DNA from 3 places in the Clostridium sp. TJA038 genome. Region 1 is predicted to be linked to each of the others. Evidence: riboswitches for the same ligand, from Rfam matches in the RefSeq annotation. Region 1 holds a riboswitch; each other region holds the start of a gene.

What was found. A riboswitch is a leader RNA that binds a small molecule or an ion and turns the genes downstream of it on or off. The one in region 1 is predicted to bind cobalamin.
Region 2: linked by a shared signal. The riboswitch ahead of AC4FQV_RS05150 (ABC transporter substrate-binding protein) and the one ahead of AC4FQV_RS09750 (energy-coupling factor ABC transporter permease) in region 1 are both predicted to bind cobalamin.
Region 3: linked by a shared signal. The riboswitch ahead of AC4FQV_RS04545 (sirohydrochlorin cobaltochelatase) and the one ahead of AC4FQV_RS09750 (energy-coupling factor ABC transporter permease) in region 1 are both predicted to bind cobalamin.

What each region holds. Positions count from the first base shown of each region.
Region 1 is NZ_JBZEFA010000006.1:1,044-11,473, forward strand. It holds gene AC4FQV_RS09720 (hypothetical protein) at 1-90, opposite strand, end outside; gene AC4FQV_RS09725 (murein hydrolase activator EnvC family protein) at 399-1,688, shown strand; gene AC4FQV_RS09730 (hypothetical protein) at 1,898-2,059, opposite strand; gene AC4FQV_RS09735 (ATP-binding cassette domain-containing protein) at 2,763-3,620, opposite strand; gene cbiQ (cobalt ECF transporter T component CbiQ) at 3,635-4,405, opposite strand; gene AC4FQV_RS09745 (energy-coupling factor ABC transporter substrate-binding protein) at 4,389-4,700, opposite strand; gene AC4FQV_RS09750 (energy-coupling factor ABC transporter permease) at 4,700-5,443, opposite strand; cobalamin riboswitch at 5,706-5,903, opposite strand; gene AC4FQV_RS09755 (hypothetical protein) at 6,118-6,507, shown strand; gene AC4FQV_RS09760 (MurR/RpiR family transcriptional regulator) at 6,543-7,379, opposite strand; gene AC4FQV_RS09765 (ROK family protein) at 7,554-8,441, opposite strand; gene AC4FQV_RS09770 (NanQ anomerase/TabA/YiaL family protein) at 8,574-9,026, opposite strand; gene AC4FQV_RS09775 (sodium:solute symporter family protein) at 9,126-10,430, opposite strand, start outside.
Region 2 is NZ_JBZEFA010000001.1:1,094,510-1,104,939, reverse strand. It holds gene AC4FQV_RS05170 (bifunctional adenosylcobinamide kinase/adenosylcobinamide-phosphate guanylyltransferase) at 1-2, shown strand, start outside; gene AC4FQV_RS05165 (histidine phosphatase family protein) at 8-652, shown strand; gene cbiB (adenosylcobinamide-phosphate synthase CbiB) at 655-1,602, shown strand; gene cobD (threonine-phosphate decarboxylase CobD) at 1,599-2,663, shown strand; cobalamin riboswitch at 2,744-2,921, shown strand; gene AC4FQV_RS05150 (ABC transporter substrate-binding protein) at 3,170-4,087, shown strand; gene AC4FQV_RS05145 (FecCD family ABC transporter permease) at 4,074-5,105, shown strand; gene AC4FQV_RS05140 (ABC transporter ATP-binding protein) at 5,111-5,866, shown strand; gene AC4FQV_RS05135 (Dph6-related ATP pyrophosphatase) at 5,877-6,530, shown strand; gene AC4FQV_RS05130 (cobyric acid synthase) at 6,539-8,002, shown strand; gene AC4FQV_RS05125 (class I SAM-dependent methyltransferase) at 8,180-9,346, shown strand; gene AC4FQV_RS05120 (5'-methylthioadenosine/adenosylhomocysteine nucleosidase) at 9,525-10,328, shown strand; gene AC4FQV_RS05115 (class I SAM-dependent methyltransferase) at 10,385-10,430, opposite strand, start outside.
Region 3 is NZ_JBZEFA010000001.1:968,274-978,703, forward strand. It holds gene AC4FQV_RS04520 (iron-sulfur cluster assembly scaffold protein) at 1-630, shown strand, start outside; gene AC4FQV_RS04525 (GGGtGRT protein) at 664-1,665, shown strand; gene AC4FQV_RS04530 (SH3 domain-containing protein) at 2,020-4,662, shown strand; gene AC4FQV_RS04535 (hypothetical protein) at 4,793-5,119, shown strand; gene AC4FQV_RS04540 (3D domain-containing protein) at 5,165-6,406, opposite strand; cobalamin riboswitch at 6,625-6,802, shown strand; gene AC4FQV_RS04545 (sirohydrochlorin cobaltochelatase) at 6,926-7,765, shown strand; gene AC4FQV_RS04550 (precorrin-8X methylmutase) at 7,768-8,400, shown strand; gene cbiD (cobalt-precorrin-5B (C(1))-methyltransferase CbiD) at 8,420-9,496, shown strand; gene cbiE (precorrin-6y C5,15-methyltransferase (decarboxylating) subunit CbiE) at 9,540-10,151, shown strand; gene cbiT (precorrin-6Y C5,15-methyltransferase (decarboxylating) subunit CbiT) at 10,175-10,430, shown strand, end outside.

The DNA.
Region 1 (10,430 bases):
TGCAATTCTCATTATTATCATTATTAATACAAATAAGATTATTTTTGCATTCACTTCTTTTGAATATTTCTTAGATGATTTTCTAGCCATTAACCCTTCCCCCTAAATCATAAACTTAGTTTAATTATGGCCATATTTTTTTCTTTTAATCACAAATAACCTAAGTAATATTTTTTTATAATTTTATCTATTTAATTCTTTTAATCGTTAAATTATTTTTTTAATAATTGGTTTTTATTTCTATTAAAAATAATTTTTTATGCCTTTTGTTAACTTTTCTTTTAAAAGTTAACTTAAAATTTTCAAATTATCTGTGGATATTCCTCTATGATTTAAGGTATAATTTGTTGAAAATAAAACAAAACTCTCGAAAAAATATATTAAAGATAGGTGATTAAATGAACAAACTTAAAATTGTATCTTTGTTTATGAGTAGTTTTTTAGTGGTTAGTGCTTTTTCTGCTCCACTAATAACAAAAGCAAATCCCCAGGTTAATAAATTAGAAGAGGAGAAAAAACAAATTAACGAAGAAAAGCAAGCTAAAAAGGGAAAATTAGACGAAATTAAAGATAAAATTGAATCTAAACAATCTGAAGTAAACTCAGCTCAAGCAAAAGTTACTGAATATGAAGAAAAAATACAAACTTTAAATAACGAAATTTCATCTACTGATTCTGAAATAACTAAAGTACAAGATTCAATAGAAGAAAATACTGGTGAAATTAAAAAAGCTAAAAAAGAACAAGACGAAAAGCAAGAAATTTTAGGTGAGAGACTTAGAAATGTTTATAAATCTAATTTAAGTGATAGATTTCTTTACATGATTCTTGAATCTAAAAGTTTTGGCGAGCTTTTATCTAACATAGCTAATATAACAACACTTGTTAAAACAGATAATAAATTAATTGATGAAATAAAAGATTTAAAGAAAGAATTAGAAATTAGAAGTGAACAACTTGAGGAGTCTAAAGATACTTTAGACAAAAAGAAAAATGAACTTCTTTCTAAAGAAAAGTCTCTTACTGAGACAAAAACAGAACATGAAAATACTTTAAACAATTATAAATCACAGTTAAGTGAATTAGAAGAGTTAGAGAGTCAAAAAAATGCTGAACTTAAATCTTTAGCAGAAAGAGAAGATGAAATAGAGAAGGAAATTCAATCCTACTTTAAACCAGCTCCTGCTCCTGCTAAAAGCGAAAGTTCTTCAAGTAGTAATGGAGGAAGTAGTAACTCTAGTTCTGGTGGTAGCTCTGCTCCATCACAAAATAGTGGTTCTTCTTCAAACAGCCACTCATCTAGTGGATTTATAAGACCTGTTGCGTCTTCTTCTATAACTAGTCCATATGGTCCTAGAGTTCATCCTGTAACAGGAGAATATAAAGTTCATACTGGAGTAGACTTTGCAGCATCTATGGGTGAACCATTCTTAGCTGCTCAAGATGGAGTTGTAACTGCAGCTGAATATCATCCTGCTTATGGTAATATGGTAATAATAGACCATGGTAATGGAATTAGCACATTATATGCACATGCATCTCAATTAAAGGTATCAGCTGGTCAAAGAGTAAAACAAGGACAAGTAGTTTCTCTAGTAGGTTCTACAGGATATAGTACTGGTCCTCATGCTCACTTTGAAATAAGAGTTAATGGACAACATGTAAATCCTATGAATTATATAAGTTAAACTATATAAAAAGAGATAGCTTTTAAGCTATCTCTTTTTAATTTAAAAAATTCTATAATAAATTTAAACTAAGACTAACATATTTTAAATATGTTGACTAATTTAAGTAATTCTTCCCCATAAAACTAATTTAAAATTAATAATTCAAATTTTAAATACTTTATTTTTTTAGAGTTAATAACAATTTATATGTTTTACTATCCTTGAAATTAAATATTATTTTTTTTTGATTTATAATATTCCTTTAGTCTGTCTCTTTGTTCTTTAACAATAAGCTCATCTACCATTACACTAAGTTGAAGCACTTCCTTAGTACAGCCATATTTCTGATATAAACCTGATAATAAATCTTTTAACTCATTAGTAAACATTTTATCATACTCTCCCTCTTTAATCTTTTAATATCATCCCCTAAAATTTAATATGTTATTTTTTAGACAATTCATCACATTATTTCTATGTATTTAAAAATATAACAAATAGCCTTATATATATTCTAAAATCATTTTCATAATTAGTAAATAATTTTAGAATTACAAAATTCGACCATAATTTTTTATTACAGAGTTATGATTTTTTATACAATATATTCTATTTCTCATGATTTTTTTCTTATTATTATGTATTTTTTACTAAATGGACTAATTTTTATTATATATTTTTAATTTTACTCTATATATTTATTAGATAGAAAATATTTTTAAATTATAAAATTTCATTATTTTAGAAATTTTTTATGTAATGTAATTATTTTGAAATTTTACTTTTAAATAATGAAACTTTTTCTTTTTCAAATTAAAAATAGTAAAATAAATCAGTAAAAATTTTTACTGAATTTTTTTTAGAAAATTAGTATTTTTTATTTTATATCCCATAAAAGTAACTATTTTATCTTATCAAAATTATTTCATATGCACAAATTTAATTTATAATAGAAATATTAAGTATATTTTATCATTTTAATATTTATAACAATAAAATAAACTTATTTATTTTATTATTATTTACTAAAAAAGACACCTATCAAAATACTTTGATAGGTGTCTAAATGCTTAAATAAATCTAAATTAAATATTAATCTTTAAAAATTTTACTCTTAAAAGAACTTATTCTTTTTCTTGCCTGTCCTATAGTTAAGTCTAATTCATCAAAGGAGAATCCATCCTTTTCTTTTAAAATCTCCATAAGATGCCCTATTCTAGGTAATCTAAGATTAACCTTTCTTATGGTATCCTTCTTAGAAAATACCTCCTTAGGATTTCCACTTAGTACAACTTTTCCTTCTTTCATAACAAAAACCTTATCACAATATAACGGAACAATGTCTATATCATGAGTGGCTATTATTATTGTTATTCCTAATTCTTTTTGCATCTCTAATAATAATTTCATTATTTCTGATACTCCAAGAGGATCTAATCCTGCTGTAGGCTCATCTAATATTAATACCTTAGGTTCCATAACTAAAACCCCAGCAATTGCTACTCTTTTTTTCTGTCCAAAACTTAAGCAATGTGTAGGTTTGTCTTTTAAATGCTCTATTCCAGTTCTTTTTAAAGCTTTATGTACTCTTTTTTTCACTTCCTCCTCTGGCAACTTCATATTAATAGCACCAAAGGAAACATCTTTATATACACTAGCTGAAAAAAGTTGATTATCAGGGTCTTGAAAAACAATTCCTATGTTTTCTCTAAGTTTCATTATTCCTTTTCTTGAGTAATCTATTTCCTTATTGTTAAAGAGTATTCTTCCTGAAGAGGGTTTTAATATGCCATTAAAATTTTGAAATAAAGTTGATTTTCCAACACCATTTCCCCCTAATATAGCTGTAACCTCTCCTCTTTTTATATTCATATTTATACCTTTTAGAGCATGAGTTCCATCTGAATAATTATAATTAAGCTCTTCTACTTTTAATATATACTCTTCCATAAAATCCTCCTACTCTATTTAAAAAATATAGCTATTCCTATAAAAATAAGATTAATTAATATAGTTATTATATATATGTAATTTCTCTTTTCAACCTCTTCTTCAATAACTTTAATTTCTCCATTATACCCTCTAGCTTCTAAAGCTGTGTATAAATCATTAGCTCTTTTAAAGGAACGGATAAATAAAGTTGATGCTAAGGCTCCTAGAGATTTATAAGATGTTTTTATATCCCTATATCCAAGTCTTGAATTTTGAGATATAAACATCATTTCTGATGTTTCTAATATTATAAATATAAACCTGTAAACAAGCCCTATAAGTTCTATTAAAAAACTAGGTACTTTCATCTTAGTTAAAACAGATATTACATCTATCATTGGAGTTGTTAAAGATATAAAGTATAAACAACTTAAAGAACCCATTACTTTTAAAAACATATTAGCTCCTTGATTTATACCTTCTTTTGAAACTCCAATCCATCCATTAAAAAATCTAAAGGATATTAAAAATTGTCCTTTGTTTAAAGAATAACTTATAACAATTGTTAGTATTCCAATTATTAAAAAAGTTATAGGTACAGTCATTAACCTTAAAAAAACTTTAACTTTAGTTTTGCCTATTCTAATTATTAAAAAACTCATAATAGCTATTGTGCATATAGATACTAGAAAATTATTAGCAAAAAGACAAACAAATAAGGTAGTTAATGCAAAAAATATCTTCTCTGTAGGATTAATATTTTTTAGTTTAGATGAATAAGCATAATTATCTATATTCATCATTTAATTCTAATTCCACTTTCTTTTTTCCCTTTAAGTAACCTATTCCAAAACCAATTATTCCTGCTCCAATTGCAGCTTGAAGAGCAAATAATAAACTTTCTATTTCTCCACTTGCAGGTTCAAATAAAGGAGAAAACCAAGGTTCATAACTTTCATCTATTTGAGTTATAGCCTCTTCTGCTTGGTCATCAGAACCACCAAACTCTCCATTACTAGCTACAAAGAAAGGTATTATAGTTATAAATACAACTAATAATAATAATATAATATTTTTTGATGCTGTTTTATTTTTCATTATTTTACCCCCTTTGCAAAAATATTAAGTTCCATTAAGTCTTCTTTTGCATAATTTTCTATAGTGTTAAAAATTATAACTGTTAATATTCCTTCACTTATAGCTAAAGGAATTTGAGTTATTGCAAATATACTCATAAATTTCATAACTGAAGCCATAACTCCACCAACTTCAGCTGGGAAAGCTAGTCCTAATTGAACTGAAGTAACCATGTAAGTAGCTAAATCTCCTAGTGCAGAAGCTAAAAATACTCCTAACCAAGTTGGTCCATTAAGTTTTTTCACTAATTTATAAAGTCCATAAGATACTAAAGGTCCAACTACAGCCATTGAAAAAGTATTAGCACCAAGAGTAGTAAGACCACCATGAGCTAAAAGTAAGGCTTGGAATAAAAGTACAATAACACCTAAAACTGAGGCTGCTGTAGGTCCAAATAATATAGCTGCAAGTCCAACTCCTGTAGGGTGTGAACAACTTCCTGTAACTGATGGAAGCTTTAATGCAGAAAGTACAAAAGCATAAGCCCCTGCCATAGCTAATAAAATCTTTAATCTTGGGTTATTTTTAACTTTACTTCTAATAGAAAATAATCCTAATACTATAAATGGTATTGTTATAACTCCCCATGCTATACACCATTTAGGTTGTAAAAAACCTTCCATAATATGCATAGCTAAAACACTTCTTGGTATTAATAAGAACATTAATAAGAATCCTATAAATACTTGATTTCTTTTTGACATAATAACTCTACTCCTTAAATTATATTTTGTTTTGTGTCCCCCACTTGTATGTGATATTGAGAAAAATATTTCTAACATAACTTTAAAATTTAATATGTATTTTTAGATTTAAAAGTTAAATTGATTATTGTTTTGTAAGTATAAAGTTTTGTTAAAAATTTCATCTCATATAAAAACCCCTAGACATTGCGTCTAGGGGGTTATAACAAATCTATAAAAATATAACTTACCAAAGCACAACATCTCCTATTTCCCGTAGGATACTGATGTTTTAAAATAGGCAGGTCTTCTGGCTCAAGTATCATAATTTTTTTGTTGCCTTCCCAAAATAAATTTCAGTGGCTTAAAATACAAAAAAACTCCTCTCTTACAGCGGCGGGACCGCGTGGGATTTAAACCCAACTTCCCTTTTAATAAAGTTCATAATTATGAACTTTTAACCTATTTTTAAATATTTATTTTTACAATACTTTAACATTATATAGCATATATGCTTTATTTACAATTAATCTATTAATTTTTTTATATAAATACTATTAAATATTATAATTAAAAGTAGATTTTAGCTTAATTTAAGGTAGTAGTAACCTCTCTGTAAATATATTCAGTTGTTCAATTGTTAAAATTTTGTGTATAATCATAATAAAGAAAAAATTTATTTAGGGGGAATTAAATTGAAAAAAAGAAATGTACGTACTTTAGATGGAATCATTTACTCTTTATTTATAATGATGACTATAGCAACTCTCTTTGTAATATATAGAGACATTCCAAGCAAAGCTACTTTAAACTTCGTTACTGCCTATGCTATCTTTGCAATTATTATTCCTTTATATATATTAATAAGAGTTTTGTGTACTGTAAAACACTTTACCTTTTCAGATGTAAAAAAAGAAGGAGTTAAATTTTTTATTTTATTTGTAGGTTTATTAATCCTTAGATTTATTGGTGATTTATTTTTACCTTTACCAGATTTAAGATTAAGCAGAACTTTACCTTCTTCTCTTATTTTTGCTTTTGGAATAACCTGTTTTGATATAGCTTTATCAAAAAGACCAAAATAAAATAGGTCACAGTTAAATCACTGTGACCTATTCTCTTAATCTAAAATAGCACTTGTTGTTTTAATTTTCTTCTCAACTGCCTCACTAAACATTTCCTTAATAACTTCTGTATAAAGTAAATCAAGTAAAAATATTTGAGGAATTTTTGATGATATAGAACCAGTTTCAAAGATAGTTTCAGCTGAAGTATATGTTAGGGCATAGTCAGCTAATTCTCTTAATGGATTTTTACTATCCTCTGTTAAGCTTATTATTTTAGTTCCATTTTCCTTAGCTTGTTTTACAGTTTTTAAAACCTCTTTAGTTGTACCAGAGTTTGATATTGCAACCATAACATCATCATTATTTGTAATTGAAGACATTATAACCATTGTATGACTATCTGTTACTGGTATAGTTGTAAACCCAATTCTCATGAATTTATAATTTATATCCATAGCTGCAATTCCAGAATATCCTATTCCTATAAAATACACTCTCTTAGCATTCATAATTAAATCTTTGCATTTAAACATTAAATTTAAATCTATATTTTTTACAGTCTGCTCTAATATGTTTATAGAAGATTTAAGCATTTTATTAGCAGTTTCTTTTAAACTTTCATCTCTATGAACATGTAAATTTATTATACTTGTATTCTTTTTATTTGAAATTTCCTTAGCTAAAGTTACCTTAAAGTCTTGAAAGCCATTAAATCCTAATTTCTTAGTAAATCTTGTTATTGTTGCTTCCCCTACACTAGATTCCTTTGCTATTACAGAAATTGATTTATATATAATATTGTCTAAATCTGATTCTATATATTCAATTAAATTTTTTTCTGATTTAGTTGCCTTAAATTTTGGATTTTCTAATTGCTCTAATATTCCCATAAAGTACCTCTTATTCTATTAGTAATTAAACTTAATTTTATAGGAATACTAAAAACTTATTTAAAGCAAAATCCTTTAAAATTAAGTTAAGCATAATATTTTAAGTATATCATTCTTGTCATATAAGCTCCATAATTTATATAAATATATTAGTATACAAACTTTAAATTAATTTTAAAGTTTATAGTTTAATCTAAAGTTGTAATAAGCACCCTTCATTCCAGCAGTATTTTTTAACTCTGCAAAGGCTATTTTTGTATTTTTATAAACAGATTCTATTAAGTATTTTTTTAAACTATTTTCAATTAAAGGTCTAAAAATTTCCTCTCTAGCCATTATTCCTCCCCCTAAAACAACTACCTCAGGGTTTATTAAATAAACTACACTTGATAAACATAAAGCTAAATTATCTGCTAATTTTTCAACCTCTTCTTTGCATATTACATCTCCTTTTTCATAGTTATCTAAAACATACCTTCCATCTATAAAGCTTGTATCAAGACCTTTTCTAGAGGCTACATTTTTAACTAAAGCACTTGTAGATGCAATATCTTGAATTTGCTCTCCTCTAACTATCATATAACCAATTTCTCCAGCTGAGTTGCTAAAACCATGTAGTATCTTTCCATCTATAATTAAAGCTCCCCCAATTCCTGTTCCAATTGTTAAACAAGCCATTGACCTAGTTCCCTTTCCAGCACCATAAGAAAATTCTCCTAAAGCTGCACAGTTTACATCATTTTCAACGAAACAAGGTAAATTAAATTCTTCTTCTAAGATTTTTTTTACTTCAACCCCTGTATAATTAGGTATAGTTGGTCCTGCAAAAACTATTTTCCCTTCTTTAGGACAAACCATTCCAGCTGTTGATACGGCTATACCCTCTATTTTATTTTTCTTAATCATTTCGTGAATTATTTCTTTAACCTTTTCTATAATACTTAAGCCACCTTTTTCAGCTTCAGTATCTCTATCATTAGTCTCAACTAAAATTCCTTCTTCATTTATTATTCCATATTTTATGCTAGTTCCACCTATATCTATAACTGCAAATAAACTCATATATAAATCACCTCTATTTTTATTTTAATTTTTATATGCAAGAAAGGCTGTACCTAAAAATGCCTATAATTCATAAACTAAAATTTTAATTTTGTTTATTTTTTAAGCAACAGGTACAACCTTAAAAATGTATTATAAAATAACTTTATAAATAGCTTTCTTAACCTCTGAAGGCTCCTTATCAGCCTTTAAACAAGTCATGTGTATATCCTCAGGATAACAAATTAGAAAATCACCTTCTTCTAATACTACTGTAGAATTTGCCTCTCCATCAAAGGATAAGAAATCATCTTTCTCTACATATTCTTTAAAATCTAAATTTTCTTTGAAATTTAAATCTATTCTTTCTTTTCCACTAAAAACTACATGAACATCTATATACTTTTTATGTCCTTCCCAAAAACGATCTTCCTTATCCTTTGTAGTATAATTAACTCTATTAAAGAAAAGTTCATCACCTTTTATTTCATGAGTACCTGCTTCAAAATCTATTACCTTATTATTTTTTGCATGTAATAAAGCTTCTTTGACAAGCTTTGGTAAATAATCATAAGCCTCTAAATTTAATAAATTCCCAAATATCATTTTTTTCACCTCTAAAATCTATAATTTTAAAGTAGTGCTGACCCTTAGAAAAATATTTCTTCTAAAAGTCAACACTATCTTTAACTAAAAATTATTCTATTAATTATTAACTAATTCACCTTCATTTTTATTGTAGTAAATTGTTGCTTCATTTAATGTTTTTTCATCTGCTAATTGAGATTGAGTCATTAATGAAACTATCATACCAACTACAATTGAAACACCTATTGATATAATTGAGTATGACCATATGCTTACATCAAATCCGCCATACTTACATGCTATAACTGCAATAGCTGATGCTATAAATCCAGCATATGCTCCTGCTTTTGTAGCCTTTTTAAAGAATATTCCTAGTACAAATATTCCAGCTAGTACACCAAGAACAAGTCCCATAAATCCATTGAACCATTCATAAGCTGAGTTTACTCCACCATTTGCAAGTATTACTGCCATTGCTATTGCAGCTATCCCAACACCTAAAGATATATACTGAGCAATCTTAGTTTGCTTTTCCATAGACATATCCTTTGTTATAAAGTTTTGAATGTCTAAAGTCCAGCTTGTTGCAACTGAGTTTAATCCAGTTGAAAGTGTTGATTGAGCTGCTGCATATATAGCTGCTAAAACTATACCTGTAATACCAACTGGTAATTGGAATGCTATATATGATGCAAATATTTGGTCTTGTTGAGCAGTTTGTAATAACTGTGGATTTTGTTTATAGAAAACATATAAAGCTGTTCCTATTAAATAGAAAACTGTTGCTACAAATAATGATAATACTAAGTTACCATAAGTCATTTTCTTTAATTGTTTTATATCTGTAGTAGTAGTAAACCTTTGCACTACATCCTGACTTGAGATATATGAAGAGAAAGTATTTAATCCTCCTCCAACTATTAATAAGAATACACTTGTTTTAAAGATATTAGCATCAAAAATTGGTTCTTGTGAAGCTAAGAATTTTCCGCCTTCAGTTAACTCACTCATAATAGCGCCAAAGCCACCATTTATTGTACAAATTAAAAATATTAATGCGAATACGATACCTGCTATAAGTACACAACCTTGAATGAAGTCTGTCCATAAAACTGACTTTAATCCACCTGTGTATGAATAAATTATAGCTATTACACCCATTGCTATTATAAGTAGATAAACATTTATTCCTGTAAGATTTGCTAATACCATAGATGGTAAGTACATTATAATTGCCATACGTCCTATTTGATAAATTATAAACATTACAGCACCAAGAACTCTAAGACCTTTATCTTTATATCTTATTTGTAAATATTCATAGGCTGTATCTATATCTAATCTACTATAAACAGGTAAAATAAACCTTATTGTAAGAGGTACTGCTACAAACATACCAAGTTGAGCAAACCACATTATCCA
Region 2 (10,430 bases), on a different contig from region 1:
GATAAAAATGATAATTTATTTAATTAGGCATGGCAAGACTTATTGCAACGAAAATAAACTTTATTGTGGAGTAAGTGACATCCCTTTAAGTGAAGAAGGAAAAAAAGAATTAAAAGATAAAAGAGAAAATAGTATTTTACCACAGTGCAAAATAAACTTTACAAGTGGTAAAAAAAGAGCTAATGAAAGCTTTAATATTTTATATCCAAATAAAGATTATGAAGTTATGAAAGATTTTTCAGAATATAATTTTGGAGATTTTGAGTTAAAGTCTTATGAAATGTTAAAAAATAATAAGGATTATTTAGACTGGATTTTAGATGATAAGAAAGAGGTTTCTTGTCCTAGAGGAGAATCAAGAAAAGACTTTGAAAAAAGAATGAAAAAAGCACTTTTAAATTTAATTTCAAAGCTTTATAAAGAAAAGGAAAAGGAAGCTTTAGTTCTTTGTCATGGAGGAAGTATAGCTTGTATTTTAGAGCTTTTTGAAAAAAGTAAATTAGACTTTTATTCTTATCAACCTAAATGTGGATGTGGATATAAAATAAAGGTTGAATATAATAAGGATAACTTAAACAAGGACTTTTCAAATTTAGAATTTGAAAAAGATATATTAGATAACTTAAAACTAGAAATAATAGAAAGGTTTTAGAAATGATAAAGATTATAATAGGATATGTTTTAGATTTGATAATAGGAGATCCTAATAATCCCTACCATCCTATTAGGTATATAGGAAAATTAGCTTCTAGTATGGAGAAGCTTTTTAGAAAAATTTTTAAAAAAAATCTTAAGGTTGCAGGTTTTTTTGCATGGCTTTTCATAGTTTTTATAACCTTTATAATTACTTTAGGAATTGTACATATTGCAAATAAGATTAATCCTATTTTAGGAGTGTTAGTATCAGGAATACTTATTTATTTTTGTATTTCTGCTAAGGGACTTAAAGTTGAAGGACTTAAAGTTATTAAGATTTTAAAAAGAGGTGATATAAATAAGGCAAGGGAGCAATTATCTTTTATTGTAGGCAGAGATACTAAGAACTTAGATGAAGAAGCTATAGTTAGAGCAGTAATTGAAACTATAGCAGAAAATATGTCAGATGGTATTATAGCACCTTTATTTTTTGCAGGAATTGGTGGGGCACCTTTAGCTTTTTTATATAAAGCAGTAAATACTTGTGATTCAATGTTTGGATATAAAAATGATAAATATAAAGATTTTGGATTTTTTTCAGCTAATTTAGATGATTTATTTAATTATATCCCAGCTAGAATAACAGCCTATCTTATAATTATTTCATCTTTTATTTTAAGATTTAATTGGAAAGATAGCTTTAAAATATATAAAAGAGATAGATATAACCATTCAAGTCCTAATAGTGCTCATCCAGAAGCTGCTGTAGCTGGGGCATTAGAAATAAAACTTGGAGGAGAAAATTATTACTTTGGAAAACTTGTTAAAAAGCCAACTATAGGAGATTTTAAAAAGAAGATAGAAATTTTAGATGTTTATAAAACTAATAAAATATTAAGTATGGTTTCTTTTTTAGGAATGGTTTTAGCCCTTATTATTAGATTTATTTTAGAGGTGATTATATGAATTTAGGTCATGGTGGTAATGTTGAGGAAATAAAAAGGCTTTATAATTTAAAGGAAGAAGAAATTATTGATTTTTCTGCTAATATAAATCCTTTAGGCATAGCTGAAAAAGTAAAAGAAGCTATAATTAAAGGAATAAATCACATAGAAAGATATCCAGATATAACTTACTATAATTTAAAAAGTGAAATCTCTAACTTTGAGGAAGTTTCTTTAGAAAATATAGTATTAGGAAATGGAGCAGCAGAGGTTATTTTTAATATAGTAAGAGGAATAAAACCTAAGGAAGCTCTTATAATAGCACCAACTTTTTCAGAATATGAAGATGCATTAAATTCTATTAATTGTAAAGTGAATTATTATCTTTTAAAAGATAAGTATTCATTAGATGAAGATTTCTTAGGTGAAATTAAAGAAGGTTTAGATATTATATTTTTATGTAATCCAAACAATCCAACAGGTGCTTTAATTTCTAAAGATTTTTCCTTAAAGGTTTTAGAGAAAGCTAGAAAATTTAATATTACTGTAGTTTTTGATGAATCTTTTTTAGATTTTGTTGAGGATAATTTTAAATATTCACTTGTTAAAGAATTAGATAAGTTCAATAATCTAATTGTTGTTAAATCTTTAACTAAGCTCTTTGCTTTTCCAGGAATAAGATTAGGATATGGATTATGTTCTAATAAAGTTTTTTTAGATAAAATTAAGGAAGTAGAGGTTCCCTGGAGTGTAAACACCTTAGCAGATTATGCAGGAAGAGAAGCCTTAAAAGATAGAAGTTATATAAAAAGAACTGTAAATTATGTAAAGAAAGAAAATGATTTTTTATATAAGGGTCTTAAAGAGATTAAATATATAACTCCTTTTAAAGGGGCTGTAAATTTTATATTTTTTAAGGTGCATAAAAATATAAATTTAAGAGAACAATTAATTAAGAGAGGTATTATAATAAGAAGTTGCAATAACTATAAGGGACTAGATGATAGTTTTTATAGAGTAGCTGTTAGAACTAGAGAGGAAAATAAAAGGCTTTTAGAAGCGCTTGCACAGATTGAAATATAAATCATTTATATATTAAAAAATTTTAATATTAAAGCTTATAAAGAGTGTTTGACAAGGATAAAATATAATAATATAATCAAAATGATTAACTAATAATTGGTGCGATTTTCGCTTAATAGGGAATGAAGTTAAAGTCTTCAACTACCTCAGTAACCGTGAAGCAGACAAAATCTCAATATGTCACTGCAAGCTTGTTGTGGGAAGACGAGATGGAGGATGAAGCAAAGTCGGGATACCTGCCTTTTATTTAAGTACTACTGTCTTCTGAGGGTAGGATAGTAGGGTGCGTAGTACCTAAATATGCCTAACATACCTTCTTTAGTGGTATGTTTTTTTATTTTCTACGTAGTAATCTAAGCCTCAAAAAAATATTTTAGTTTTTAAGTTTTATGAACAAATATTTGATTTGTTGAGACTTAGGAAAAATTAAATAATATAAGTTTCATAGGTTAAAGAAATTTCCTTCATAAGCTTAAAAAACTATAAAGTAAAATTGGAGGAATAGTATGAAAAACTTTAAAAAAGTATTGTCATTATTAATGATAAGTATGATGGCATTACTAATCTTTACTGGCTGTGGAAGCAAGACAGTAACCATGAAAGACATGGAGGGAACTGAATTTACAGTACCTAAAAAAATTGAAAGAATAGTTTCAACGGCTCCATCTAATACTGAAATATTAGTTGGTTTAGGTCTTGCTGATAAAATAGTTGCTGTTGATACGTATTCTGCTGATGTTAAGGGATTAAATCCTGATATTCCTAAAATAGACTTTAGAAATCCAGATGCAGAGGCTATAGTAGCACTTAAACCAGATGTAATAATAGCTTCAGGACATAATAGAACAGGAAAAGAAGATCCATTTAAGGCTTTAAAAGAAGCAGGAATACCAGTTGTATATATTCCAACTAGCGAAAGCATTGATGGAATATATGAAGATATTGATTTCTTAGCTAAGTTAACAGGAACAGAAGCTGAAGGAAAGAAAATGGTTGATTCTATGAAGAGCGAAGTAGATAAAATAAAATCTATAGGCGAAAAAATAAAAGACAAGAAAACTGTTTATTTTGAAATTGGCTCTGGCTCAAAACTTTATAGTTTTGGAAATGATACTTTCTTAAATAACTTATTAGATATAGTAGGTGCAGAAAACATATTTAAGGATGAAAAAGGATGGATATCTCCAAGTGAGGAAGCTGTAATAAAAGCTAATCCAGATGTTATATTAACAAATGAAAGTTATATTGAAAATGCTACAGAATTAATTGCTAAACGTCCAGGTTGGAATTCAATAACTGCTGTTAAGGATAATAAGATATTCTTAGTAGATAATAATGCATCATCACGTGGAAGTCAAAATGTGGTAACTGTATTAAAACAAATGGCAAAGGATATTTATCCAGAAGAGTATGCAGGAATCTAAAAAAAGAAAATTGCTAATATTACTATCTATTCCATTAGTTATATTAGTATTATGTATCGGAACTTCCTTTGGAAGTTCCGATATTAATATATGGGATACTATCTCTATAGTAGGAAATAAGATTTTAAATATTCCTCTTAGAGCAGGTATAAAACCAGAGGACGTAGCAATTATTTGGGTAATTAGACTACCAAGAGTATTATTAGCTTTTGGAGTTGGAGCTTCTCTTGCTGTTAGTGGAGCTATAATTCAATCAATATTAAAAAATCCTTTAGCCTCACCTTATACCTTAGGAGTATCTTCAGGTGCTTCTTTAGGTGTTGGAGTATATATAGTTCTTGGAATTTCAATTCCTTTTATAGGAAACTTTGCAATGCCTGTTATAGGATTTTTATGTGGGGTTTTAACTGTTTTTGCAGTTATAATTTTTTCAAATAAGGTAGATAAAGGGCTTTCAAATAACACAGTAATATTAGCTGGTATGGTTTTATCACTTTTTACTAGCGCTGTGTTAACTACAGTAACATCCTTATGTAGTGAAGATTTAAAGGCTATTACAATGTGGCAAATGGGTTCCTTTGCTATGAAAAGTTGGTCATATGTAATTGCAGGAGTTCCCTTTTTAATAATAGGTATTTTTATGGCCGTAAAATATACAAGAGAAATGGACATACTAAGTTTTGGAGAAGAAGGTGCTAAGGCTATAGGAGTTGAAACTAAAAAGGTTAAAAAGTCTTTACTTATAGCTGTAGCAATTTTAACAGGAAGTGCTGTTGCTTTAAGTGGTGTTATAGGATTTATAGACCTTATAACTCCTCATATAGTTAGAAAAGTATTTGGAGCAAGTCATAAAGTTGTAATTCCTATGTGCATAGCCCTTGGGGGAACGCTTATGGTTTTAACAGACTTAGTTTCAAGAACACTAATTGCCCCTTCTGAATTACCTGTTGGAGCAATTACAGCTTTAATTGGAGCACCATTTTTTGCTTATCTATACTTTGGAAAAAGAAGTAGGTGATATTTTTGTTAGAAGTTAAAAATTTATGTTGTGGATATGATGGAAATGAAGTAATTCATAATATATCCTTTAGCGTAGAAAGAGGAGAAAATATCTCTATAATAGGACCTAATGGTTGTGGAAAATCCACAGTCTTAAAAGCTTTAGCTAACCTAATAGAGTATAGTGGAGAAATAAAGTTAGATGGTGTAGAGATTAAGAATATAAAAAGAAAAGATTTAGCTAAGAAAGTTGCTTTAATGAGTCAAAATTCTGAAGTTTATTTTTCTTACACTGTTTTTGAAACTGTTTCTTTAGGTAGATATGCTCATATGGAGGGTATGTTTGCTAGCCTTACAAATCATGATAGAGATATAGTTTTAAGATGTATTGAAAGTGTTGGGCTTTTAAATGAAAAGGATAGATTAATAAATGAACTTTCAGGTGGGCAACTTCAAAGGGTTTATTTAGCTAGGGTTTTTGCTCAAGACCCAGAGATATTACTTTTAGATGAACCCACAAATCATTTAGACTTAAAATGTCAAATAGAAATTTTAAGTCATATAAATAAATGGACAAAAGAGAAAAATAAAACTGTTATAGGTGTTTTGCATGATTTGAATTTAGTTCAGATGTTTAGTGAAGATGCACTTTTGATAAAAGAAGGCAAAATCTATAGTAGTGGAAAAGCACAGGACATATTAAATAGTCCTAAGATTAAAGATGTATATAAGATAGACATAAGAAAATTCATGCTAGAAGCATTAGAAAGATGGAAGTAGGTGTAAACAAATGAAAAAGAAGTTTGTAGTATCATATAGTTGTGGAAAGGATAGCACATTATCTTTATATAGAATGATAAAGGAAGGACATGTTCCTGTAGCTTTATTAGTTACTGTAGATAAGAAGGTTTTAAGAAGTTGGTTTCATGGAATACCAAATAAATTATTAAAAGATGTATCAAAATCTTTAGATATACCTTTAGTTTTAGTTGCAAGTAATGGAAAAGAAAATTATGGTGAAACTTTTATTGAAGCTTTAAAGAAAATAAAAGAAGAAAAAGGTGCTGAAGCTTGTGTTTTTGGAGATATTGATTTAATGGCTCACAGAACTTGGTGTGAAGATAAATGTGAGAAGGCTGGACTTGAAGCTATTTTTCCACTTTGGGAAGAAGATAGAGAAAAATTAACTTATGAATTTATAGATAGTGGATTTAAAACTGTAATTAAAAATGTAAAATTAAGTATTCTAGGAGAAGAGTTCTTAGGAGAAGTTTTAACTAAAGAAGTAGTTGAAAGATTAAAAGCTGCAGGTTCAGATGCTTGTGGTGAAAATGGAGAATATCATACCTTTGTTTTTGACGGTCCTTTATTTAAGGAAAAAATAAGCTTTGAAACTGGAGATAATATATTAACTGAAACTCATGGATTTTTAGATATTAAGTAGGTGTTTTTATGAAGTATAAAAGTATAATGCTTCTTGGAACAGCATCTTCTGTAGGAAAAAGTACTGTTGCAGCAGCCTTTTGTAGATATTTTAAAAAAAGAGGATATAGTGTTGCTCCCTATAAGGCTTTAAATATTTCTTTAAATTCCTTTGTTACGAGAGATGGGGATGAAATTGGAAGAGCTCAAGTTGTACAAGCTGAAGCTTGTGAAATTGAGCCTAAAGAATATATGAATCCTATTCTTATGAAACCAAGTGCAGGTTTTAAAACTCAAGTAATAGTTAGAGGAAAAGTTTATTGTACTATGGATGCTTATAAGTATAAGGATTTAAATAAGTATCTTAAGGAGAAAGCAAAGGAAGCTTATTTTGATATTTCAAAGGACTATGACTTAATAATTTTAGAAGGTTCAGGAAGTTGTGCTGAAATAAATTTAAGAGAAACTGATATTGCAAATATGCATACTGCTAAAATGGCAGATGCTGATGTTATTTTAGTGGCTGATATAAACAGAGGAGGAGTTTTTGCTTCTATTGTTGGAACTATAATGCTTTTAACTGAAGAAGAAAGAAAAAGAGTTAAAGGGGTTATAATAAATAAATTTAGAGGTAAAAAAGAATTTTTCAAACCTGCCATGAAGCAGATTGAAGAAATAATAAAAATACCTGTTTTAGGTGTTATGCCTTATTTTGATTTGGATATAGAAGAGGAAGATAGTGCTTCTATTAAATTGAAAAAATATGAAAATAGTAGTATAGACATAGCAATAGTTAAGTTGCCACATATGTCAAATTTTACTGACTTTAATGCTTTAGGAAGAATAAAGGATGTAGGAATAAGTTATGCTGAAAATCCTAAAGATTTAGAAAAAGCAAATATGATAATAATTCCAGGAAGTAAAAATACCATAGATGATTTAATTTATTTAAAGGAAAATGGTTTTAAAGATGCTATAATAAATGAAAAAAATAAAGGTAAGTTAATATTAGGTATATGTGGAGGATATCAAATATTAGGTGAGAGGATAATTGATTCAATTGGAGTTGAAGGAGATATTAGAGAAGAAGAAGGTTTAGGCCTTTTAGATATAACAACTTCATTTAACAAAGAAAAAACAACAAAACAAGTTACTGCCTTTGACTTAGAAGGAAATATATTTACTGGTTATGAAATTCATAATGGCGAGAGTATTCCTACTGTTGAAGAAAATATATGGTTAAAAGAAAAATGTGGAAATGTTTTAGGTATGAAAAATACTGAAGGAAATGTTTTTGGTACTTATATTCATGGAGTTTTTGACTATGGAAGTTTTGGAGAAGAACTTATAAATAAGTTGAAAAAAGATTTGAATATAGAAAAAAGCGAAGAAATAGATTATAAGGAATATAAACTTAGCCAATATAATAAGCTTTGTGAACTTTTAGAAGAAAATATAGATATGAAGTATGTTGAAAATTTAATAAAAAATTAGCTTTAAAAAGAGTATTAAGTAAAATTACTTAATACTCTTTTTTATTAATTATATTTTCCTATTTGATATATACCTAAATCTTATGTATTATATATATATATCAAGTTAAGTTTAAGTAGTATTTAAACAAAGATAAATTTAAGCTTAACTTTAATAATATTTATAAGGTGAGTTTTAATGGATGATTTAATAAAAGCAATTGATGAAATTACAAGGGAAGAAATCATAAAACTAGTTATTAGTAATAAGGTAAAGAAGGATAATGAATATAAAAAAATAGTTTTTCAACTTAAAGAAAAAAATAAAGAAGAATTTTATCAAATAGAAAAATATACTGAAAAACAAGTTTTTCATGAAAATATAGAAAAAAAAGAGCTTAAAAAAAGAGCTAAGGAGCTTTTTATTAATGATTATAAGCAATTAAATGCTTTCTCAAAGGATAAGTGCTTTGACCTTAAAGTTTCTAAAAAAGGAAAGGTTTTCTTAGGGGTTAAACAAAATAAAGAGCCTTTAAAAGAAATAAAAAAAGAACATAATAGAAAGAAAAATTACATATTAGAAGAGGGAATGATAATAGAACCTCTTATAGACCTAGGGATTTTTACTAAGGAAGGTAAAATCATAAATTCTAAGTATGATAAATATAAACAAATAAACAGATTTATAGAGATAATTGATGATGAAATAAAAAAGATAGATAAAAAAGAACTTACAATTTTAGACTTTGGTTGTGGTAAATCTTATTTAACATTTATATTATATTATTATTTTACTAAGATAAAAGAAATAAATGTTAAAATGATAGGATTAGACTTAAAAGCAGATGTAATTAAGAAATGCAATGAAATAGCTAAAAAGTATAATTATGAAAATTTATCTTTTGAGCTAGGAGATATAAATGGATTTAAGTATAATGATAAAGTTGATATGGTAATAACTTTACATGCCTGTGATACAGCTACTGACTATGCTTTATATAATGCAATAAAATGGAATAGTAAAATGATATTTTCAGTTCCATGTTGTCAACATGAATTTAATAGTCAAATAGAAAGTGAAAAATTTTCTATACTTACTAATTATGGCATAATAAAAGAAAGAGTATCTGCTCTTATGACAGATTCTGTTAGAGCAAATCTTCTTGAGGTTTTAGGATATAAAACTCAACTTTTAGAATTTATAGACATAGCACATTCTCCTAAAAATATATTAATAAGAGCAGTAAAAGGAAATGTTTCTAAAACAAAAAAAGAAAGGGCTTTAAAAGAGGTTAATAATCTTTTAGAAGAATTTAATTTAAGTCCTACATTATATAATCTTTTAAAGAAGGATAATTTAATATAGTCAAAAAACAGAGAAAATATATATTTTCTCTGTTTTTTTATTTGTTTTTATTTTTAAAATTTTATTAAAAATAAATTAAAAAATACTTGAAATTATTAAAATGTTATGTATAATTATTTGTGTAATAACGAACTATTAATTCTATTTATACTATATAGTTCGAATAAGGAGGATAAAATTGAATATATTAAAAAAACTAGGAAGTGTATTATTAGTTACAATTATTTTAAGCTTCACTTTAATTTCTTGTGGAGAAAGTAATAATTTAAAAGAAGAAAGTAAGGGTAAAAATACAATAGGAATTATAGGAGCTATGAATGAAGAACTTGAAGTTCTTCTTAAGGATATGAGCAATAAAAAGGAAGTTAAAATAAATGATTTAACTTTTTATGAAGGTGATTTATGGGGACAGCATGTTGTAGCTGTAGTTTCAGGAGTTGGAAAAGTTAATGCAGCTTCATGTACTCAAATATTAGCAAGTAATTTTAATGTAGGTTCTTTAATAAATATAGGTGTTGCTGGAGGAGTATCAAAAGATATATATCCTGGAGATATAGTTATAGGAGATACATATGTACAACATGATGTAGATGCTTCTGTTTTTGGAGATAAATTAGGACAAATTCCTAGAATGGATGTATATGATTTTAAAGCAGATGAAAAATTATTAAATTTAGCAGTAGAAGCTTCAAAAAATATTGAAGGAGTTAAGACTTATGTGGGAAGAATAGTATCTGGAGATCAGTTTATTGCAGATAGTAAAAAGGTTGAATCTTTAGAGAAAGACTTTAACGCTAAAGCTGTTGAAATGGAAAGTGCAGCTATAGCACAAGTGGCATATCTTAATAAAATACCTTTTGTTATTATTCGTTCTATATCAGATAATGCTAATAATGGAGCTCATATGGATTATAAAGAATTTATTCCTATAGGAGTTAAAAATTCAACAGCAATTTTAAAAGAAATGTTTAATAATATGTAATAATTATATTTATTAAAAAAACAGCAAATATAAATAATTTGCTGTTTTTTATTTTATTAATCTTCATATAAATATTTTCTTGTCATTGGAAGAGTATTGTTT
Region 3 (10,430 bases), on a different contig from region 1:
GCACCAATCCCTGTAGAAGGTAGATGGGTTCAATCAAGAGAAATAAAAGATGTTTCAGGTTTAACTCATGGAGTTGGCTGGTGTGCACCACAACAAGGAGCATGTAAATTAACTTTAAACGTTAAAGATGGTATCATAGAAGAAGCTTTAATAGAAACTATAGGATGTTCAGGTATGACTCATTCAGCTGCTATGGCTTCAGAAATATTACCAGGAAAAACTATATTAGAGGCTTTAAACACAGACTTAGTTTGTGATGCTATAAATACTGCAATGAGAGAATTATTCCTTCAAATAGTTTATGGTAGAAGCCAAACTGCTTTCTCAGAAGGTGGACTACCAATAGGAGCAGGTCTTGAGGACTTAGGAAAAGGATTAAGATCACAAGTAGGTACTATGTACGGAACTTTAGCTAAAGGACCAAGATACCTTGAAATGGCTGAAGGATATGTAACAAAAGTAGCTTTAGATGCTGATGATCAAATTATAGGATACAGATTCGTTCACTTAGGTAGAATGATGGAAATGGTAGCTAAAGGAATGAACGCTAACGAAGCTATGGAAAAAGCTACTGGCCAATACGGAAGATTTGACGAGGCTGTTAGAACTATAGATCCAAGACACGAATAATCTATATATTCATTATTGAAGGAGGATAATAAAATGGCATTATTTGAAAGTTATGAAAGAAGAATTAACCAAATACAACCTGTATTAGAAAAGTACGGAATGGAAACAATAGAAGATGCTAAAGTAGTTTGCGAAAATTTAGGAATAGATCCTTATACAATCGTTAAAGAAACTCAACCAATAGCATTCGAAAATGCTGGATGGGCTTACACTTTAGGTGCTGCTATAGCAATAAAGAAAGGATGTAAAACTGCTGCTGATGCTGCTGAAGCTATCGGAGAAGGATTACAAGCTTTCTGTATTCCAGGATCTGTTGCAGATGACAGAAAGGTTGGATTAGGACACGGAAACTTAGGAGCTATGCTTTTAAGAGATGAAACTAAATGTTTCGCATTCTTAGCAGGACACGAATCATTCGCAGCTGCTGAAGGTGCAATCAAAATAGCTGAAAAAGCTAACAAGGTTAGAAAAGAGCCTTTAAGAGTTATATTAAACGGTCTTGGAAAAGATGCTGCATTCATAATTTCAAGAATTAACGGATTTACATATGTTGAAACTAAATTTGACTATGTAACTGGTAAATTAAACATCGTTAAAGAAACTCCATACTCAAATGGTCCAAGAGCTAAGGTTAAATGCTACGGTTCAGACGACGTTAGAGAAGGTGTTGCTATAATGCATCATGAAGGTGTTGATGTATCTATAACTGGTAACTCAACTAACCCAACAAGATTCCAACATCCAGTTGCTGGAACATACAAAAAAGAATGTGTTGAACAAGGTAAGAAATACTTCTCAGTAGCATCAGGTGGTGGTACAGGAAGAACTCTTCACCCAGATAACATGGCTGCAGGTCCAGCTTCTTATGGTATGACTGATACTATGGGAAGAATGCACTCAGATGCACAATTTGCAGGTTCATCATCAGTTCCAGCTCACGTTGAAATGATGGGTCTTATCGGTATGGGTAACAACCCAATGGTAGGAGCTACTGTTGCTGTAGCTGTTGCTGTAGAAGAAGCAATGAACAAATAATAGAACTTAACTTTTAGTTGATTCTATTTTAAAAGAAATAAAAGTACACGCTATGTAGATTTATGTCTTATAGTGTGTGCTTTTTTATTATAAATTTAATTAATTACTAGTTTTTTAAAAATAAAAATTAAAAATTCATATATATATTTTAATTTAGTAAACAAAATAGATAGATTTTTAAAAAGATTTAGGTTATAATATTGGATTATTTTATTTTAGGAAGTATAATAATAGTAGAAATACTAATAAAAATAATTAGGGAAATTCATTACCTTCTTAAAGTTAAATTAAGTTAGAATGGGTTTTTTATTGTTTATTATAAGATTTCAAATTTTTTTATTAAGGGAGTGTAATATGAAGAGAAATAGATTAAGTTGTCTAATAGTTGGTGCTGCAATAGGTGCTAGTGCTTTAATTTGCACAACAACCACTAAAGTTGATGCAAAACCCCTTGACTCTTTACAAAATATAAAAGCCACAGAAGGAACTTCTTTTGGAGAAGTTGTTTCATTTGAAGATTTAGCTTTAAGAAATAGTCAAGGCTCGGAATATAATGTAATAACTTTAATACCAAGTGGTTCAAGGGTTAAAATATTAGATAAAACTTCAGAAAAGTTTTATAAGGTTTCTTATAAAGATTTTGTAGGTTATGTAGAAAGCAGTAATATTAAAGTTTTGGGAGATGGATTAAAAGAAGATAATATTGGTTTAATTTCTACAAAAGAGTTAAATGTTAGAACCAGTCCAAATGCAAATGGCAAGGTAATAGGAACATTACATAAAAATGATAGGATAAACGTATTAGATAAGTCTAATGATGGTTGGTATAAAATTGATTTTAATGGAAGAAGAGCCTATGTAAGCAGTAAGTATGTAAATTTACTTTCATATAATGATGAAGAAGAAATTAATGCTACTAAGAAGGACTTATTTGAGGGAAATGGCTTTGTTAATGTAAATACCTCTTTAAATGTGAGACAAGCCCCTACTAATAATAGTAGAATAATTGGAAGCTTAAAAGCAGGAGATAAGGTAGATATAATAAATAAAGAAAAGGATTTTTATAAAATAAAATTTAATAATTCCTATGGATATGTTTACGCAGACTATATTTCAAAAAGTGAAATAAATAAAAAGGTAAAAGAAGTTAAGGAGGAGTCAAATCCTAAGAAAGAAACTTCAAAGGAGTTAGAAAGCAACTCTTTAAATAAAATTGGAATAATAGAGGTTAGTAGTTCCTTAAATGTAAGAGAAAAGGCAACTGTAAATAGTAAGTCTATAGGAAGTTTAAATAAAGGAAGTAAGGTAACTATTATAGGAGAAGAAGGAGATTTCTATAAGATAGAATTTAAAGGTTCTAGTGCTTATATATCAAAGGAATATGTTAAAATAGAGGGTTCTTCAGCTAAGGCTAAAAATGCTAGTAATATAGAAGAAAAACAAAATAATATAGAGGAAGAATCAAATAAAGCAGAAGATACAAATAAAGTACAAGCAGTAGAAGCTTCAAAGAAAAATGGAGTAGTAAATGTTAATAGTTCCTTAAATGTAAGAGCGAAAGCTAGTACAAGTAGTGAAATAATAGGAAGTTTAGGTGGCGGAAATAGAGTAACTATTATAGGAGAAGAAGGAGAGTTTTATAAAATATATTTTAAAGATTCCTATGGATATGTATCAAAGGAATATGTAAAAATAAGTGAAGCTTCAGGAAATGAAGAACAAGAAAATAAACCAAGTAGTCCAGAGAATAATAATACAAATACTTCAAAGAAAAATGGAGTAGTAGAAGTTAGTAGTTCTTTAAATGTAAGAAAAGGAGCTAGTACAAGTAGTGAAATAATAGGAAGCTTAAGTGGTGGAAATAGAGTAACTATTATAGGAGAAGAAGGAGATTTCTATAAAATAGAATTTAAAGGTTCTAGTGCTTACGTATCAAAGGAATATGTAAGAATAGTAGAGGACACAGAGGGAGAAGAAAGACCAGAAAGTCCAGAAACTACTGTAGGAATAGGTGTGGTTACAGCTACAAAAGGATTAAATATAAGAAGTGAAGCAAATACTTCCTCTCAAATTATAGGAGTATTAGGTAATGGAGAAAGAATTGAAGTAATAGGAGAAAAAGGCGATTTCTATAAGGTTATTTATAGAGGAGAAGATGGATATGCTTATAAATCTTATATAGAAATAGTAAAGGAAGAAGGGGGATTAAACCCTAACTTAGATATACAAAATTCATCTAAAACAAATTATAATGTAACTTTAGATAAGTATGTTAGACTTCAACAAAAGAATAATCCTGTTAGCTATTCTTATTCAGACCTTGAAAAGTATATAAACCCAGCAAAATCTACTAACACTTTACAATTTTTAAGAGTAGATAAATTTAGAGATATAAATGTTTCTGCTTTAAGTAGTAGACTTAATAATAAAGGAGTATTAAGTGGTCAAGGAGAAGCTTTTGTAAATGCTGCTAAGGCCTTTAATATGGATCCTATATTCTTAGTTGCTCAATGTCTTCATGAGACTGGAAATGGTACAAGCAAATTAGCAAAGGGTGTAACAATTACAGAAATAGCAGATGAAAGTAGTCCTATATATAATGGAGCAGGACAATTAGTTGGATATAAAATGATTAAATTAAAAAATCCTGTTACTGTATATAATCTTTTTGGAATAGGAGCAAAGGATAATTCATCAGTATTTCCTAATAGAGCTTTAATTTTAGGAACTACTTATGCTTATAATAGAGGATGGACAAGTGTTGATAGTGCTATAAAAGGTGCTGCAGAGTTTCTTTCTCTAAACTATGTTCATAGTTCAAAGTATGAACAAAACACTTTGTATAAGATGAGATATAATCAAAATATAGATAATATATGGCATCAATATGCTACAACTCCTTGGTACGCTTCAAGTATTGCAGATATTATGTCCTCTTATAAGGATTTATATATAGATAATAATTTTACCTTTGATTTGCCTAGATTTTTAGGATAAGAAATTTATAAAAAGTCTAAATAGTTTTTACTATTTTAGGCTTTTTATTTTTTTATTTATTATAGGAAATAAGAATAATTAAATACTTTATAAAGTAATATATTAAGAAAATATTTTTAGGAGTAACCTTTTGGATATTTTAAATTGGAAATTTATCTTTGCTATAATAGTCTTTGCTTTAATAGGGGTTATATGCCTTTTTAAAAGGTCTAAAGCTGGAGTTACGGCAAGTTCTGTAGGAATACTATTTACCATAGTCTTATGGGGGCTATTTAAGGCTACAATAAAGCTTAAAAATTTTCTAGGTAATTTCGGTTTAGATTTTAAGGACCTTTTTAATTTTATAGTTTTAGGAATCATTATAATAATAAGCTTCTTTCTTATTTTTATCTTATTAAATGGATTTAAGAGAGGAAAAAAGAGTTATAAAAAAAGCAGGAGGGGTAAAAAAAGATAGGGAATAAATATTCCTTATCTTTTTTATTTTAAGCTTGTCTACTTTTTACCATTCGCCAGGATAAGCTACAATATGAACTGTAACTTGACGTCTACCCCAAGCTATACATTCTTCATGAGAGTTCATATAAAGGTCTATTATATTTCCCTTTATAACTCCACCAGTATCAGAAGCAATGGCATATCCATATCCTGGTATAAAAACTTTTGAACCTAAAGGTATTACATTAGGGTCAACTGCTATTGTACTTATGCCATTTGGATCTCTAACAGGTCTAAGCCCCATAGCAGTTAAAGTACCACCACTATAAGCTGTAGCTTCCATAGACATGGTCTTTTTATATTTTCCATCACTACTTTCACTACTGCTAGATTGATTTGAGCTAACATTATTTAAATTTCCTAAGCTAGAGGAAGTGCTTTTAGCTTTTTCAGCCTCTTTTTTCTTAGCTTCCTCTTCCTTTATAGATTGAATTTTTTTATTTGCAACCTCTAAAGATTTGTTAGCTACATCCTTTACAGAATCAATGTTAAGTTGTGGGATTAATTGGTTTAATGTGCTTACAGCACTTTCAAGTTCCGAAAGGGACGAAGAAGAATCTATAATAGATACAGAATGAGAAATTAATGACATTTCATTATCTTTAATAACTCCTAAAACAGCATCTTTTTGTTTATTTAATTCTTCTATTTTCTTTTGTTCTTCAGATTTTTTACTGTCTAAAGTTTTAAGAGAGGTTTCTGTTGAAGCCTTAAGTTCTTTAAGTTCTTTTTTATCACTCTCTAGTTTTTCTATATCATTATTTAGAGAATCTTTTTGCGTATCTAAACTATTTATAAGGTTTCTATCTAAGGCAGACACTCTTGCAAGAGCATCAACTCTAGTTAGTAAATCAGAAAAATCTTCTGATTTAAGTAAAAATACTATAGGGTTCATAGTATCTTGCCCCTTATACATAGCACGCATTCTTTTCCCTAAAAGTTCTTGCTTATCTTCTATTTCAGCTTTTAAAGTGTCTACTTTCTCTTCAGTCTCTTTTAAATTCTCCTCAGTACTTTTCATTTTAGCTTTATTTTCTTCTAATTTAGAATTAAGTTCTTCAATCTCATTATTAAGCTTTGATACTTCAGAGTTTAGGGAAATAACTTGGTTATCTAACTGTGAATATTTTACCTTATTCTCCTCTATTGTAGATTTTTTGTCATTTACTGTATCAGCAAAAACCACACTACTAGTTGATAAAGTAATTGACGCAGCGATTAACGCTGATAAAAGTCTTTTTTGCATAAACTACACTCCTTTAGTTAAATTTTCCACAACTTAAGTGTATTTCATAACGTTTTACTGAATTATAACACAAAAGGTAATTGTAACACAAATTTAACCTTTAAAGATTTAAAATATGGTAAGAAAAAGTTAACAATTACATTATACTACAAAGATAAAAAATAAGAAATTCACCTTATATTGAAATAATTAAAATTATATATTATAATTAAAAAAAATAATATTTTGTATTTTTAGGTTTGATTTGATTAAAAGGGAAAGTGGTTAAAATCCACTACAGCCCCCGCTACTGTAAGAGGATACGAGTTTCTATAAGCCACTGATTTTAAAAAATTGGGAAGGGTGAAATAAGGATAAGCCTCAAGTCAGGATACCTGCCTAAAATTTATAAACTAAGCTTCGGAGGGAAGAGATTAGTATTTATTGTTCATAATTTTGGAAAATAATTACTTTGATTCAAAAGCATCTGTTCTTTGTAGCACAGATGCTTTTTATTTTTAATGTTTTTAGAGGTGAAAAATGAAAAAAGCTATATTAGTAGTAAGTTTTGGAACAAGTCATATAGAGGCAATAAATAACTCTATAAAAAAAATTGAAGATTCTATAGAAGAGAGCTTTAAAGATTATGATGTTTTTAGAAGTTTTACTTCACATATGATAGTTAGAAAGTTAAAAGAAAAATATGATATGGAGGTATTATTTCCAGAAGATGCTCTTAAAAAGTTAGGAGAAGAAGGGTATGAAGAAGTTATAGTTCAGCCACTTCATATTATTCCTGGGGAAGAATTTGATTACATAAAACATATGGTAGATATTAATAGACCTATGTTTAAAAAAATAGAAATAGGAAGACCTATTTTTTATTATGAAGGCTTTGAAGGAGGTCCTGATGATTATTCTTGTTTTATAGACACTATGAAGAATTTAATTGAAGAAAATTCTCCTTGTGTTTTTGTAGGACATGGTAGTGCAAATCCATCTAATGCTGTTTATGGATGCTTACAATCTGTTTTAGAAGATAAGGATTATAATGATGTCTTTGTAGGAACAGTAGAGGGATATCCTAATTTTTCAAATGTTTTAAAAAGAGTTAAGAAAAACAATATTAATAAAATAACTATAATTCCTTTAATGGTTGTAGCAGGAGACCATGCTAAAAATGATATGGCTTCAGAGGAAGAGGATTCATGGAAAAGTAGGTTTGAAGCTTCAGGAGTTTCTGCTAAGGTAATCTTAAAGGGATTAGGAGAATATGATGAGTTTTGCAACTTATATATACAAAGGATAAATGATGTTATAAAGGAAACCTACAAAGGTCTTGGAGAAACTAAAAAGAAACACAAGAGAGGAAGAAAATAATAATGGATTATATGAAAAGTCCTATGGGAATTGAAGAAAAAAGTTTTGAAATTATAGGTTCAGAAATGAAAAATGAAAGGAACTTTTCAGAGGAAGAACTAAATATAGTAAAGAGAGTAATACATACTACGGCAGATTTTGAGTATGAAGATTTAATAGATATAAGCAAAGATGCTATCGAAGCTGGAATATCTGCTTTAAAAAACGGAGCTAAAATATATACAGACACAACTATGGCTTTATCTGGAATTAATAAAAGAGCTTTAAAGGCATTAAATTCATCAGTTCAATGTTATGTTGGATTAGAAGAAGTATTTAAAATGGCAAAGGAAAATAATATTACAAGGTCAATGGCAGGGGTTGAACTTGCAGCAAAGGAAAATGTAGATATATTTGTTTTTGGTAATGCACCAACTGCTTTATTTAAGCTTAGAGAACTTATAAAAGAAGGAAAAGCTAAGCCAAAACTTATAATTGCAGTACCAGTAGGTTTTGTAGGAGCAAGTGAAAGTAAGGAAGATTTAGAGAGTATTAATACTCCTTATATAAGAGTTAGAGGAAGAAAAGGTGGAAGTACTGTAGCAGCAGCTATAATGAATGCTTTACTTTATATGAATTACAAAAGAGAAATGTAAATTAAAGAAGGTATAACAAATGTTTGATATGTATGTAGAAAGTGGAGGCAAAAAACTAAGGTGTGGCTATACAACAGGTTCCTGTGCAGCAGCAGCTTCTAAGGCAGCAACCTATATGCTTTTTAATAAAAACAACATAAGCTCTATAGATATAACTACTCCTAAAAATATAAAACTTAATTTAGAGATACATAATATAAATTTTTGTAAAGATAAAGTTTCCTGTTCTGTTATAAAGGATGGAGGAGACGACATAGATGCAACTTCTGGACTTGAAATTTTTGCAAAGGCAGAAGAAATAGAAGAGGGTTTTATTCTTTGTGGAGGAGAAGGTGTTGGAGTTGTTACAAAAGAAGGTCTTTTTGTAAAAAAGGGAGAAAGTGCTATAAATCCTGTTCCAAGAGAAATGATAAAAAAAGAGGTCTTAAGTGTTCTGCCTAAGGGAAAGGGAGTTAAGATAACAATTTTTGTTCCAAGAGGGAGAGAGATTGCTAAGAAAACATTTAACCCTAGACTTGGAATAGTAGATGGCATATCAATTCTTGGTACAACAGGAATAGTTTATCCAATGTCAGAGGAAGCTTTAAAAGAATCTATACGTATTGAAATAAGACAAAAAGCTTTAAAAAATAATAAATTATTTTTTGTTTTTGGAAATATGGGAGAAAGATTTTTAAAAGAAAGAGGGCATAAAGAGGATAATATAGTTGTTATATCTAACTTTGTAGGCTTTTCTATAGAGTGTGCCTTAGCCATTGGAATAAAGGATATAACTATAGTTGGTCATATAGGAAAATTAAGTAAGATTGCCTTTGGTTGTTTTAATACCCATAGTAGAGTATCTGATGTAAGGTTAGAAGTTATAGCTTTAGAGCTTACCTTAATGGGATATGATTTATCTCTTGTAGAAAAAGTTTTAGAAGAAAAAACTAGTGAAGGTGTTGTAAGGCTTCTTGGAGATGATTTTAAAAATCTTTACGAAAGAATAGGAGAAAAAATATTAAAAAGATTAGATATATACGCTTATGGAGAAGCTAATTTTAATATTTTAATGTACTATGGGGCTAAGGATATGAAGCTTTTATATAAGTCTTAAAGCTTTAAAGGTACTTATTAATTAGGAAAGGTTGAAGGATGCTTTGGTTAAAATACTCGGTTTAGGACCAGGACATGAAGATTATATAATTCCTAAGGTTTTTAAAGAAATTGAAAATAGTGATTATATAATTGGATTTGAAAGAGCAATTTCTAGCTTAAAGTTTTTAAGTTTTATAGAAAAAAATAAATTAAAAAAAGTAAAAAGCCTAAAAGGGATTATAGATTTTTTAAATAATAATAAGGGAGAAAAAATATCTATAGTGGCATCAGGGGATCCAACCTTTTATGGCATTACAAACTATATATGTGAAAATTATAAGGGAGAAGTTTCTGTTTTACCTGGAATAAGTTCTTTTCAGTATTTAACATGTAAACTTAAAAAGCCATGGAATAATGCTTTTGTAGGAAGTATGCATGGAAGGGAAGAGAATTTTATAAAAATTGTTAGGGAAAACAAATTATCTATTTGGTTAACAGATAAAAAAAACACTCCAATTACCTTAAGTAAAAAGCTAATAGAAAATTCTATTGATGCTACTTTATATGTAGGAGAAAATTTGTCTTATAAAGAGGAGAGAATAACCTTTGGTAAGGCAGAAGATATATTAAATAAAGAGTATGGGGATTTATCTGTAATAATAATAGAAAGATAGGTTTTCCTTTGGAGGAAAATTAAATGAAATTTTTAAAAGACTCAGATTTTATACGAGGAAAGTGTCCTATGACAAAGGAAGAAGTTAGAATACTTACTATTAGCAAACTAGAGTTAAGTGAAGATTCTACCTTTTTAGATATTGGAAGCGGAACAGGAAGCATTACTGTGCAAGGCTCAAAGCTTTTAAAAAAAGGAGTAGTTTTTTCTATAGAAAGAGATGAAGAAGCTATAAGAGTAACTAAGGAGAATATAAAAAAATTCTCTTGTAAAAATGTAA